DNA from 3 places in the Kitasatospora sp. NBC_00374 genome. Region 1 is predicted to be linked to each of the others. Evidence: riboswitches for the same ligand, from Rfam matches in the RefSeq annotation. Region 1 holds a riboswitch; each other region holds the start of a gene.
The links. A riboswitch is a leader RNA that binds a small molecule or an ion and turns the genes downstream of it on or off. The one in region 1 is predicted to bind cobalamin.
Positions count from the first base shown of each region.

Region 2: it holds a riboswitch for cobalamin, as region 1 does, so the genes downstream of both, cobN (cobaltochelatase subunit CobN) here and metE (5-methyltetrahydropteroyltriglutamate--homocysteine S-methyltransferase) in region 1, are expected to answer to the same signal.
Region 3: it holds a riboswitch for cobalamin, as region 1 does, so the genes downstream of both, OG871_RS23690 (ribonucleoside-diphosphate reductase subunit alpha) here and metE (5-methyltetrahydropteroyltriglutamate--homocysteine S-methyltransferase) in region 1, are expected to answer to the same signal.

Region 1 is NZ_CP107964.1:1,527,757-1,531,023, reverse strand. Features, by position in the region: gene OG871_RS06930 (serine hydrolase domain-containing protein) at 1-947, shown strand, start outside; gene OG871_RS06925 (VOC family protein) at 1,012-1,416, opposite strand; cobalamin riboswitch at 1,536-1,757, shown strand; gene metE (5-methyltetrahydropteroyltriglutamate--homocysteine S-methyltransferase) at 1,894-3,267, shown strand, end outside.
Region 2 is NZ_CP107964.1:6,733,946-6,737,212, forward strand. Features, by position in the region: gene cobN (cobaltochelatase subunit CobN) at 1-1,980, opposite strand, end outside; cobalamin riboswitch at 2,101-2,243, opposite strand; gene OG871_RS30025 (cobalamin biosynthesis protein CobG) at 2,491-3,267, shown strand, end outside.
Region 3 is NZ_CP107964.1:5,259,268-5,262,534, reverse strand. Features, by position in the region: gene OG871_RS23700 (helix-turn-helix domain-containing protein) at 1-292, opposite strand, end outside; gene OG871_RS23695 (GNAT family N-acetyltransferase) at 601-1,107, shown strand; cobalamin riboswitch at 1,178-1,320, shown strand; gene OG871_RS23690 (ribonucleoside-diphosphate reductase subunit alpha) at 1,589-3,267, shown strand, end outside.

The sequences.
Region 1 (3,267 bases):
ACGTGCGGGCGACCGGTGTCGCCGACACCGTCACGCGCAGGCCGATGACCACCGACGTCTTCACGCGGATCGGCAGCGAGACCAAGACCTTCACGGTCACCGCGCTGCTCGAACTCGTCGACGACCGTCGGATCGGGCTGGACGACCCCATCTCCAAGTACATCGACGGCGTGCCGTGCGGCGACCGGATCACGCTGCGTCAGCTCGCCGGGATGCGCAGCGGCCTGTTCCCGTACACCGCCGACCCGGACTTCGTGCGGGCACTGGAGGGCGACCCGAGCCGCTCGTTCACCCCGCAGGAGGTGCTCGCGTACGGCTTCCGGCACGACAACACCTTCGGGCCGGGTGAGATGTTCCAGTACTCCAACACCAACCTCGTCCTGCTCGGCCTGGTGGTCGAGAAGGTCAGCGGCCTCGGGCTGGCCGACTTCATCCACCGGCGGGTGCTCCGGCCGGCCCACCTGCGCCACACGCTGCTCCCGCGGGGGGCCGAGTTCCCCGAACCGCACGCGCACGGATACACCGACCAGACGCTCGGCGGCGAGGTCGCGGACACCACCGACTGGAACCCGAGTTGGGCCTGGGCTGCCGGGGCGATGATCTCGGACCTGCGCGACCTGCGCCGCTGGGCCGAGGTCGTCGCCACCGGGACGCTGCTCAGCCCGGAGACCCAGCGCGAGCGGCTCGAGGTGCTGCCGACCGGCTTCCCCGGCACGGGCTACGGCCTCGGAGTCTTCGAGACCGGCGGATGGATCGGCCACAACGGCTCCATCCCGGGCTACGAGACCGTGGCCGTCCACCTGCCCTCGCAGCGGGCCACCCTGGTGATCATGATCAACACGGACGTCTTCGCCCAGGGGCAGGAGCCGTCCACGCTGCTCGCCCGGGCGATCACCGGGATCGCGACCCCGGACAACGTCTACGACGGCCAGGTCCCCCCGCGCTAGCCGTGCCTCGGCGCCAGCCCGGCGTCGTCCGGAAGAGCGGTGTCGCCGACCGTTCCCACGGGGGTCAGGCAGTCGGCGGCACCGGTCGGAGGGGCTGGATCCGGGCGTGCAGGAGGCAGAACTCGTTGCCTTCCGGGTCGGCCAGGACGTGCCAGCTCTCGGTGCCGGTCTGGCCCACGTCGACGGGCCTGGCGCCGAGGGCGAGCAGCCGCTCCAGCTCGGCGTCCTGGTCGCGGTCGGTGGCGCTGACGTCGATGTGCAGGCGGAGCTTCCCGGCCCGCGGCTCGCTGCTGGGGCTGAGGACGAGGGTGGGCTGCGGGCCGCCGAAGCCGGCGCCGGGCGGTCCGATCTCGATGCTTCCGTCGGCCTCCCGGCCGAGTTCGACGTAGCCGAGGACCTCGCTCCAGAACGCGGCGAGCCGGTCGGCGTCGGCGGCGTCGATGACCAGCTCACTGATGCGGCATGCCATGCCCGTCAGTGTAGGTGGACAGACCGGGAGTCGACCGTCGGCCGCCGCCGTCGGCGTACCGACGAAGAGGCCGCCGACCGGGAGCTGATGCCTCGTCACCGCAGGGCCGTCGCAGTACTAGGCTGTGCCTCGCAGTCGGTTCGCCCTGTCAGCCAGGCAGGCGCGTCGCAAGAGGGAACCCGGTGGGAATCCGGGACTGCCCCGCAGCGGTGAGTGGGAACGACCGCCGTCACGTGCACTGGGCCCCAGCGGGGGCCTGGGAAGCGACGGCCAGTAGGTGTCCGCCTTTCGGGCGGATGTGCCCATGAGTCCGAAGACCTGCCACTGCCCGTGTGCGACCGCACACGGTGATCTCGGTGACCTCGTGGGAGGGTCGGCGGAGCGGGCGGGCACATCCCGGTGCTGCGCCCTCACTGTCGTACCCTCGTTCCTCCGTGCTCTCCCGGGATCGCAACGCGACTCGCGAAGGAGAGTTCCGTGTCATCGAGCTCCACCACCCCGCAGGCCACCGTGTACGGCTACCCGAGGCAGGGCCCCAACCGGGAGCTGAAGAAGGCGATCGAGGGCTACTGGGCCGGCCGCGTCGACGCCGAAGCCCTCCGGGCCACCGCCGCCGACCTGCGCCGCGACACCTGGCGCCGGCTGGCCGAGGCCGGCGTCACCGAGGTGCCCACCGGCGACTTCTCGCTCTACGACCACGTGCTGGACACCAGTGTCGCCGTCGGCGCGATCCCGCCGCGGCACCGCGCCGCCGTCGACGCCGACCCGCTGGACGGCTACTTCGCCATGGCCCGCGGCACCCAGGACGTGGCGCCGCTGGAGATGACCAAGTGGTTCGACACCAACTACCACTACCTCGTGCCCGAGTTGGGGCCGGGCACGGTCTTCGCCGCCAACTCGGCCAAGCCGGTCTCCGAGCTGCGTGAGGCGCTCCTGCTCGGCCACCGCGCCCGCCCGGTGCTGGTCGGCCCGCTGACGTACCTGCTGCTCGCCAAGCCCGCGCCCGGTGTGGCCGCCGACTTCCGGCCGGTCACCCTGCTCGACCGGCTGCTGCCCGTCTACGCCGAGCTCCTCGCGGACCTGCGCGCGGCCGGCGCCGAGTGGGTGCAGTTGGACGAGCCCGCCCTCGTGCAGGACCGCACCCCGGCCGAACTGAACGCCGCCGCACGGGTCTACCGCGAGCTCGGCGCGCTCACCGACCGGCCGAACATCCTGGTGGCGACCTACTTCGACCGGGCCGGCGAGGCGTTGAAGGTCCTGGCCAAGGCCCCCATCGAGGGCGTCGGGCTGGACTTCACCGGCCCCGGCGCGGCCAACCTGGACGACCTCGCCGCCGTCGGCGGCCTGCCCGGCAAGCGGCTGATCGCCGGTGTGGTGGACGGCCGCAACATCTGGATCAACGACCTTGAGAAGTCCCTCACCACCCTGGCCACCCTCCTCGGCCTGGCCGACCGGGTCGACGTCGCGCCGTCCTGCTCCCTGCTGCACGTCCCGCTCGACGCCACCGCCGAACGTGACCTCGACCCGCAGATCGCCCGCTGGCTCGCCTTCGCCCGGCAGAAGACCGCCGAGATCACCACCCTCGCCCGGGGCCTGAACGCGGGCACCCACGCGGTCCTCCCCGAACTCGCCGCCAACCGCGCCGACCTGGCCTCCCGCGCCGTCTCGGCACTCACCCACGACCCGGCGGTCCGGGCCCGTGCTGCCGCCACCACCGCCGAGGACGCCCGGCGCCCCCAGGCCTACCCCGAGCGCGCCTCGGCCCAACGCGCCCGTCTCGGCCTGCCGTTGCTGCCGACCACCACCATCGGCTCCTTCCCGCAGACCACCGACCTGCGCACCGCACGCGCC
Region 2 (3,267 bases), 5.2 Mb from region 1:
GACGTGCAGCAGGAAGTCGTCGAAGCCGTCGTCCTCGGGCCGCTCGTCCAGGCCCAGGTCGTGGTCGAGGCGGGCGGCCTGGATCAGCGTCCAGATCTGGGCGCGGATCGCCGGCAGCTTGGCCGGGTCCATCGCCGCGATGTTGGAGTGCTCGTCCAGCAGCTGCTCCAGACGGGCGATGTCGCCGTACGAGTCGGCGCGGGCCATTGGCGGCACCAGGTGGTCGACCAGGGTGGCGTGCGCCCGGCGCTTGGCCTGGGTGCCCTCGCCCGGGTCGTTGACCAGGAACGGGTAGACCAGCGGCAGGTCACCGATCACGGCGTCCGGGCCGCAGTCCGCCGACAGCGCGGCGGTCTTGCCGGGCAGCCACTCCAGGTTGCCGTGCTTGCCGAGGTGCACCACGGCGTCGGCGCCGAAGCCGCCGTCCGACTGCGCGGCGGCGATCCAGCGGTAGGCGGCCAGGTAGTGGTGACTGGGCGGCAGGTCCGGGTCGTGGTAGATGGCGACCGGGTTGGCGCCGAAGCCGCGCGGCGGCTGGATCAGCACCAGCAGGTTCCCGGAGCGGATCGCGGCCAGCACGATGTCGCCGTCCGGGTTCTGCGAGCGGTCCACGTACAGCTCGCCGGGCGGCGGGCCCCAGTGCTCCTCGACCCGGCCGCGCAGGCCCTCCGGCAGGGTGGCGTACCAGCGGCGGTAGTCGGCCGCCGGGATCCGGACCGGGTTGCGGGCGAGCTGGTCCTCGGTCAGCCAGTCCTGGTCGTAGCCGCCGGCCGCGATCAGGGCGTGGATCAGCGCGTCGCCCTCGTGGCTGCCGTCGTCCTCGGTCTGGGTCAGGCCCGGCAGCGCGTCGGGGCCGTCCAGCGGGCCGAGGTCCATGCCCTCCTCGCGCAGCCGGGTGAGCAGCCGGATCGCCGAGGCGGGGGTGTCCAGGCCGACGGCGTTGCCGACCCGGGCGTGCTTGGTCGGGTACGCCGACAGCACCAGCGCCAGGCGGCGCTCGGCGGCCGGGATGTGCCGCAGCCGGGCGTGCCGCACCGCGATGCCGGCCACCCGGGCCGCCCGCTCCGGGTCGGCGGCGTAGACCGTCAGACCGTCCTCGTCCAGCTCCTTGAAGGAGAACGGCACGGTGATCAGACGGCCGTCGAACTCCGGCACGGCGACCTGGGTGGCGGTGTCCAGCGGGGACAGGCCGTCGTCGCTGGCCTCCCAGGCGGCCCGCGACCAGGTCAGGCACAGCGCCTGCAGGATCGGCCGGTCCAGCGCGGCCAGCGCGCCCGCGTCCCAGGCCTCCTCGTCGCCGCCGGCCTGCGCGTCCGCCGGGCGGGTGCCGCCGGCCGCGAGCACGGTGGTGACGATCGCGTCGGCGGTGCCCAGCCGCGCCAGCAGCTCCGGCTCGGCGCCGCGCAGCGAGGAGCAGAACAGCGGCAGCGCCCGGGCGCCCCGGTCCTCGATCGCCCGGCAGAGCGTCTCGACGAAGCCGGTGTTGCCGCTCATGTGGTGCGCGCGGTAGTACAGCACCGCGATCACCGGGCCCTCGGTGGTACGGGCGGTGCGCTCCAGCGGGCCCCACTCGGGCGCGGAGGCCGGCGGCGCGAAGCCGTGGCCGGTCAGCAGCACGGTGTCGGAGAGGAAGGCGCCCAGCTCGGCCAGGTTCGCCGGGCCGCCGTGCGCCAGGTAGGCGTGCGCCTCGGCGGCGATGCCGGCCGGGACGGTGGACAGCTCCATCAGCTGGGCGTCCGGCGCCTGCTCACCGGTCAGCACGATCACCGGGCGCGGGCCGGCCAGCAGCGCGTCCAGGCCCTCCTGCCAGGCGCGGCGGCCGCCGAGCAGCCGGACGACCACCAGGTCGGTGCCCTCGGTCAGCGCGGGAAGGTCCTCGACGGTCAGCCGGGCCGGGTTGCCCAGGCGGTACGGCACCGGGCCCTCGGAGGCGCGGGCGCTGAGCAGGTCGGTGTCGGAGGTCGACAGCAGCAGGATCATGCGAGGGGCCTCCCGGCCTCGTCGGAGAACGGGCGGGCGGCCCAGGACATGCGGCAGCGCACAGGTCAAGCCTTCCTCGGGGTCCGCGCCCCGTGGGGGTTCCCCCCGGCCACGGGCCGAGGGGCTGGTCTGAGAGACGGCAGGAGTTCCTGGCTCCCACGGTGGTGAACCGTGGTCACAGTGGCGGGACCGCACCGGGTTTGCACCGGTTTCCTCCCCTTGCGCCGTCGCTGGCACGGGCGGCCCGCAGGGCCACCCGCGCAGCATCGTACGGGGTGCCGACCGGCTGCGGAGCTGGTCCGGGACTGTGATCTAGGTCCTGTCCGGCGATCTTGTCGGATCAGCCCGCGGCGTCGGGCGCCCGGTTGGGCGTGCGCCCGGATCGTCCTCGTACTGGGTCGTACTTGGGCGATTCGGGCGTGCGTCCAGGCGGGATGCCCGGCGGCGCGGGCCCGGCAGGATCGGCCGGACAGGGCCGATGAGCCCGGGGCACCCGTTCGGACCATCTGTATGCTCGCCGCCATGCCACCCACACCCGCCGCCCCAGCGCCGGGCCCCGCCGTGCCCGACCGGGGGCAGGCCGACGCCTGCCCCGGCGCGCTGCGCCTGCACCGGGCCGACGACGGCGCCCTCGCCCGGGTCAGGGTGCCCGGGGGACTGCTGACCGCCCGTCAGGCCGTCGCGCTGGCCGAGGCCGCCGAGGACCTGGGCGACGGCGAACTGGAGACCACCTCACGGGGCAACGTCCAGCTCCGCGGCCTGGGTTCGGACGCCGGCGCCGAGCTGGGCGCCCGGCTGCGCGCCGCCGGCCTGCTGCCCTCCGACGCGCACGAGCGGGTCCGCAACATCGTCGCCTCGCCGCTCGCCGGCCTCGACGGCCGCGGCCACGCCGACGTCCAGGCCTGGGTGCGCGAGCTCGACGCGAAGCTGTGCGCGGGCGACTGGGCCGTCGGCCTGTCCGGCAAGTTCCTCTTCGCGCTCGACGACGGCCGCGGCGACGCCGCCTCGCTGGACGCCGATGTGACATTGATCGCAAGGCCGGCCGGCACCGCACTGCTGCGCCTCGGACGGGCCGCCACCGCCCGCCCGGTCCCCGCCGGGGAGGCGGTGGACGCGGCACTCGCCGCCGCCCGCGACTTCCTGGCCGCGCTGCGCGCCACCGGCACCCAGGCCTGGCACCTGCGCGAGGCCCCCGACCTGCTCGACCCCGGGCCGCTGCCGCTGCCCGCCTTCACCGACCCGCACCCGCCGCTGGGCGCCCTGCCCGGCGGCCTGTCGGTCGGCCTG
Region 3 (3,267 bases), 3.7 Mb from region 1:
CACGCTCCACCGCGGCCCGCAGCGCCTCGATCAGCTCGGCCGGGAACTCCTCCTGGACGCCGGTCGCGGCGGTGATCACCAGGTCCGCCTCGGCGATCCGCTCCACTCCGTGCGGCACCTCCACCCGGAAGCCCGCGTGGGTGCGCAGCAGGCCGGGGCGGGCCGAGGCGAGCGCGAAGTCGTAGACCGGCAGGCCGTCGTCGGCCCGGTCCAGCCCGAAGATCTCGCAGGCCACGCCCAGTTCGAAGGGGTGGATCTCCTCCAGCACCACGGCCACCACGTTCGTCAGCATGGCTCCAGGATGACGGTGGCAGCATTTCGATGCAAGCAGGCATTTCTGCCACTCGTCCGGCACCGGCCCAGCGGCCAGGCTGAAGGCATGACCTCTTCGATCCTTGCGAACGTGCTCGTCCTGGCCGGCGTGGTCGGGACCTTCGGCCTGCTGGGCCTGCTGGTCGGCCGCGACCTCGACCGCACCGGACGGCACGGCCGGGACAACTGGCACCGGGCCGGCGGGTACCCGGCCGACCCCGGCCTTCCGGACCGCCTGCACGGCACCCTGCCCGCGGCCGCCGGCCCGGCCTTCGGCACACTTGGGGCATGGACCCCGACACCGACCTCGTCATCCGCCGCGCCCGCGAGGAGGAACTCGACGCCGCCGGCGAGCTCACCGTCGAGGTCTACGTCAAGGAGGGCCACAGCAGGCCTGACAGCCCCTACGCCGGGCTCCTCGCGGACGCCCGGCGCCGGGCCGAGGAGGCCGAGCTCCTCGTCGCCGTCGACCCCGCGGACGGCGCCGTGCTCGGCTGCGTGACCTTCGCCGCGGGCGGCAACGCGTGGGCCGACATCGCCGAGCCGCACGAGGGCGAGATCCGGATGCTCGCGGTCGCCCGGGCCGCCCGCGGCCGCGGCGCGGGCACCGCGCTGGTGCGGGCCGCGATGGAGCGCAGCCGGGAACTGGGACTGGCCGGGATGGCCTTCTCCACCCGCCCGCACATGACCGCCGCACACCGCGTCTACGAACGACTCGGGTTCCTGCGGACGCCCGCCCGGGACTGGGAGCCCGCGCCCGGCATCGACGTGATCGTTTATTCGATCACATTCTGACGGACGGTCCGGTGGCTCCACGCAGTCGAGCGACCACGACACGCGGCACTACATCTGGTGCCGCATCCTGAGACCGCCACAACATGTATGCTCGCTCTCGCTGTCGACGCAGGGAAACCCGGTGTGAATCCGGGACTGCCCCGCAACGGTGAGCGGGCTGCCCAGCACCCTGGGCCCGCGAGTCCGAGACCTGCCGACGGTGTGCCACATGGCTTCCCCGCAGATGCCTTGCAGCACCGCAGTACCGTCCGGGCCTCGCGGGTGGGCCGGGGTGGGACCACGCGCGCCTGGTGATTCGGCGTGCCGCTCCCCCCTGCCTGAAGCCGGTCCGGCCGATCTCGTCCGCCGCCGCCACAGGAGAGAGTGCGCCTTGACCGTCGCTGCCTCAGTCGCCCTGCCGTCCCAGGGTTCCTCCCCCAGCCTTCGGCCGGGTGGTGCCCCCAACGCCGCCGAGAGCGACCCCGGTGCCGCGCTGCTCCGGATGCTCACCGACCGCAGCACCGACCTCCCCCAGGTGGACCCCGGCCACGTCGCCGCCGCCGCGCTGCGCGGCCGCCACGCCGGCTCCGACTTCGCGGAGCTGCGCGGGCTGGCCGTGGAGGCCGCCGCGTCGATGATCGCCGAGGACCCCCAGTACTCGAAGCTGGCCGCGCGCCTGCTGGCGCTGGAGATCTCGGACGAGGCCGTCGGTCAGGGCGCCGTGTCGTTCTCCGCCTCGATCGCCGTCGGCCACGCCGAGGGCCTGATCGGCGACACCACGGCCGCCTTCGTGGCCAAGCACGCGGACGCCTTCGACGCGTTGATCGACCAGGGCGGCGACGACCGGTTCGAGTACTTCGGCCTGCGCACCGTGCAGTCCCGCTACCTGCTGCGCCACCCGATCACCCGCAAGGTGATCGAGACCCCGCAGCACTTCCTGCTCCGCGTCGCGGCCGGTCTGGCGGTCGGCGACGGCGAGCAGTCGGTGCGCGAGGTGGCCGAGCTGTACGCGCTGATGAGCGCGCTCTCCTACCTGCCCTCCTCGCCGACCCTGTTCAACTCCGGCACCAAGCACCCGCAGATGTCCAGCTGCTACCTGCTGGACTCGCCGCTGGACAACCTGGACTCGATCTACTCGCGCTACGCGCAGATCGCCCGGCTGTCCAAGCACGCCGGCGGCATCGGCCTCTCCTACAGCCGGATCCGCTCGCGCGGCAGCCTGATCCGCGGCACCAACGGCAAGTCCAACGGCATCGTGCCGTTCCTGCGGACGCTGGACTCCTCGGTCGCCGCCGTCAACCAGGGCGGCCGCCGCAAGGGCGCGGCCTGCGTCTACCTGGAGACCTGGCACGCCGACATCGAGGAGTTCCTGGAGCTCCGCGACAACACCGGCGAAGAGGCCCGCCGCACCCACAACCTCAACCTGGCGCACTGGATCCCGGACGAGTTCATGCGCCGGGTCAACGCCAACGCGGACTGGTCGCTGTTCTCCCCGGCCGACGTACCCGAGCTGGTCGACCTGTGGGGCGCCGACTTCGACGAGGCGTACCTGAAGGCCGAGCAGGCCGGCAAGGCCGTCCGCACCATCCCGGCGCAGACCCTGTACGCCCGGATGATGCGCACCCTGGCGCAGACCGGCAACGGCTGGATGACCTTCAAGGACGCCTCCAACCGCGCCGCCAACCAGACCGCGCTGCCCGGCCGCACGGTGCACTCCTCGAACCTGTGCACCGAGATCATCGAGGTCACCGACGACTCCGAGACCGCGGTCTGCAACCTGGGCTCGGTCAACCTCGGCGCCCACGTGGCCGAGGGCGCCTCCGTCGCCGACCTGGTGAACACCATGGACTGGGACCGGCTGGACGCCACCGTGCGCACCGCCGTGACCTTCCTGGACCGGGTCATCGACATCAACTTCTACCCGACCACCGAGGCCGGGACGTCCAACTCCCGCTGGCGCCCGGTCGGCCTCGGCGTGATGGGCCTGCAGGACGTCTTCTTCCAGCTGCGGATCGACTTCGACTCCGCCGAGGCCAAGCGGCTCTCCACGCTGATCGCCGAGCGCATCATGCTCACCGCCTACGAGCGCTCCAGCGAGCTGGCCGAGGAGTTCGGGCAGCACAGCGCGTACGCGGAGACCCGGGCCGCCCGCGGCCAGCTGCACATCGACCACTTCGACAC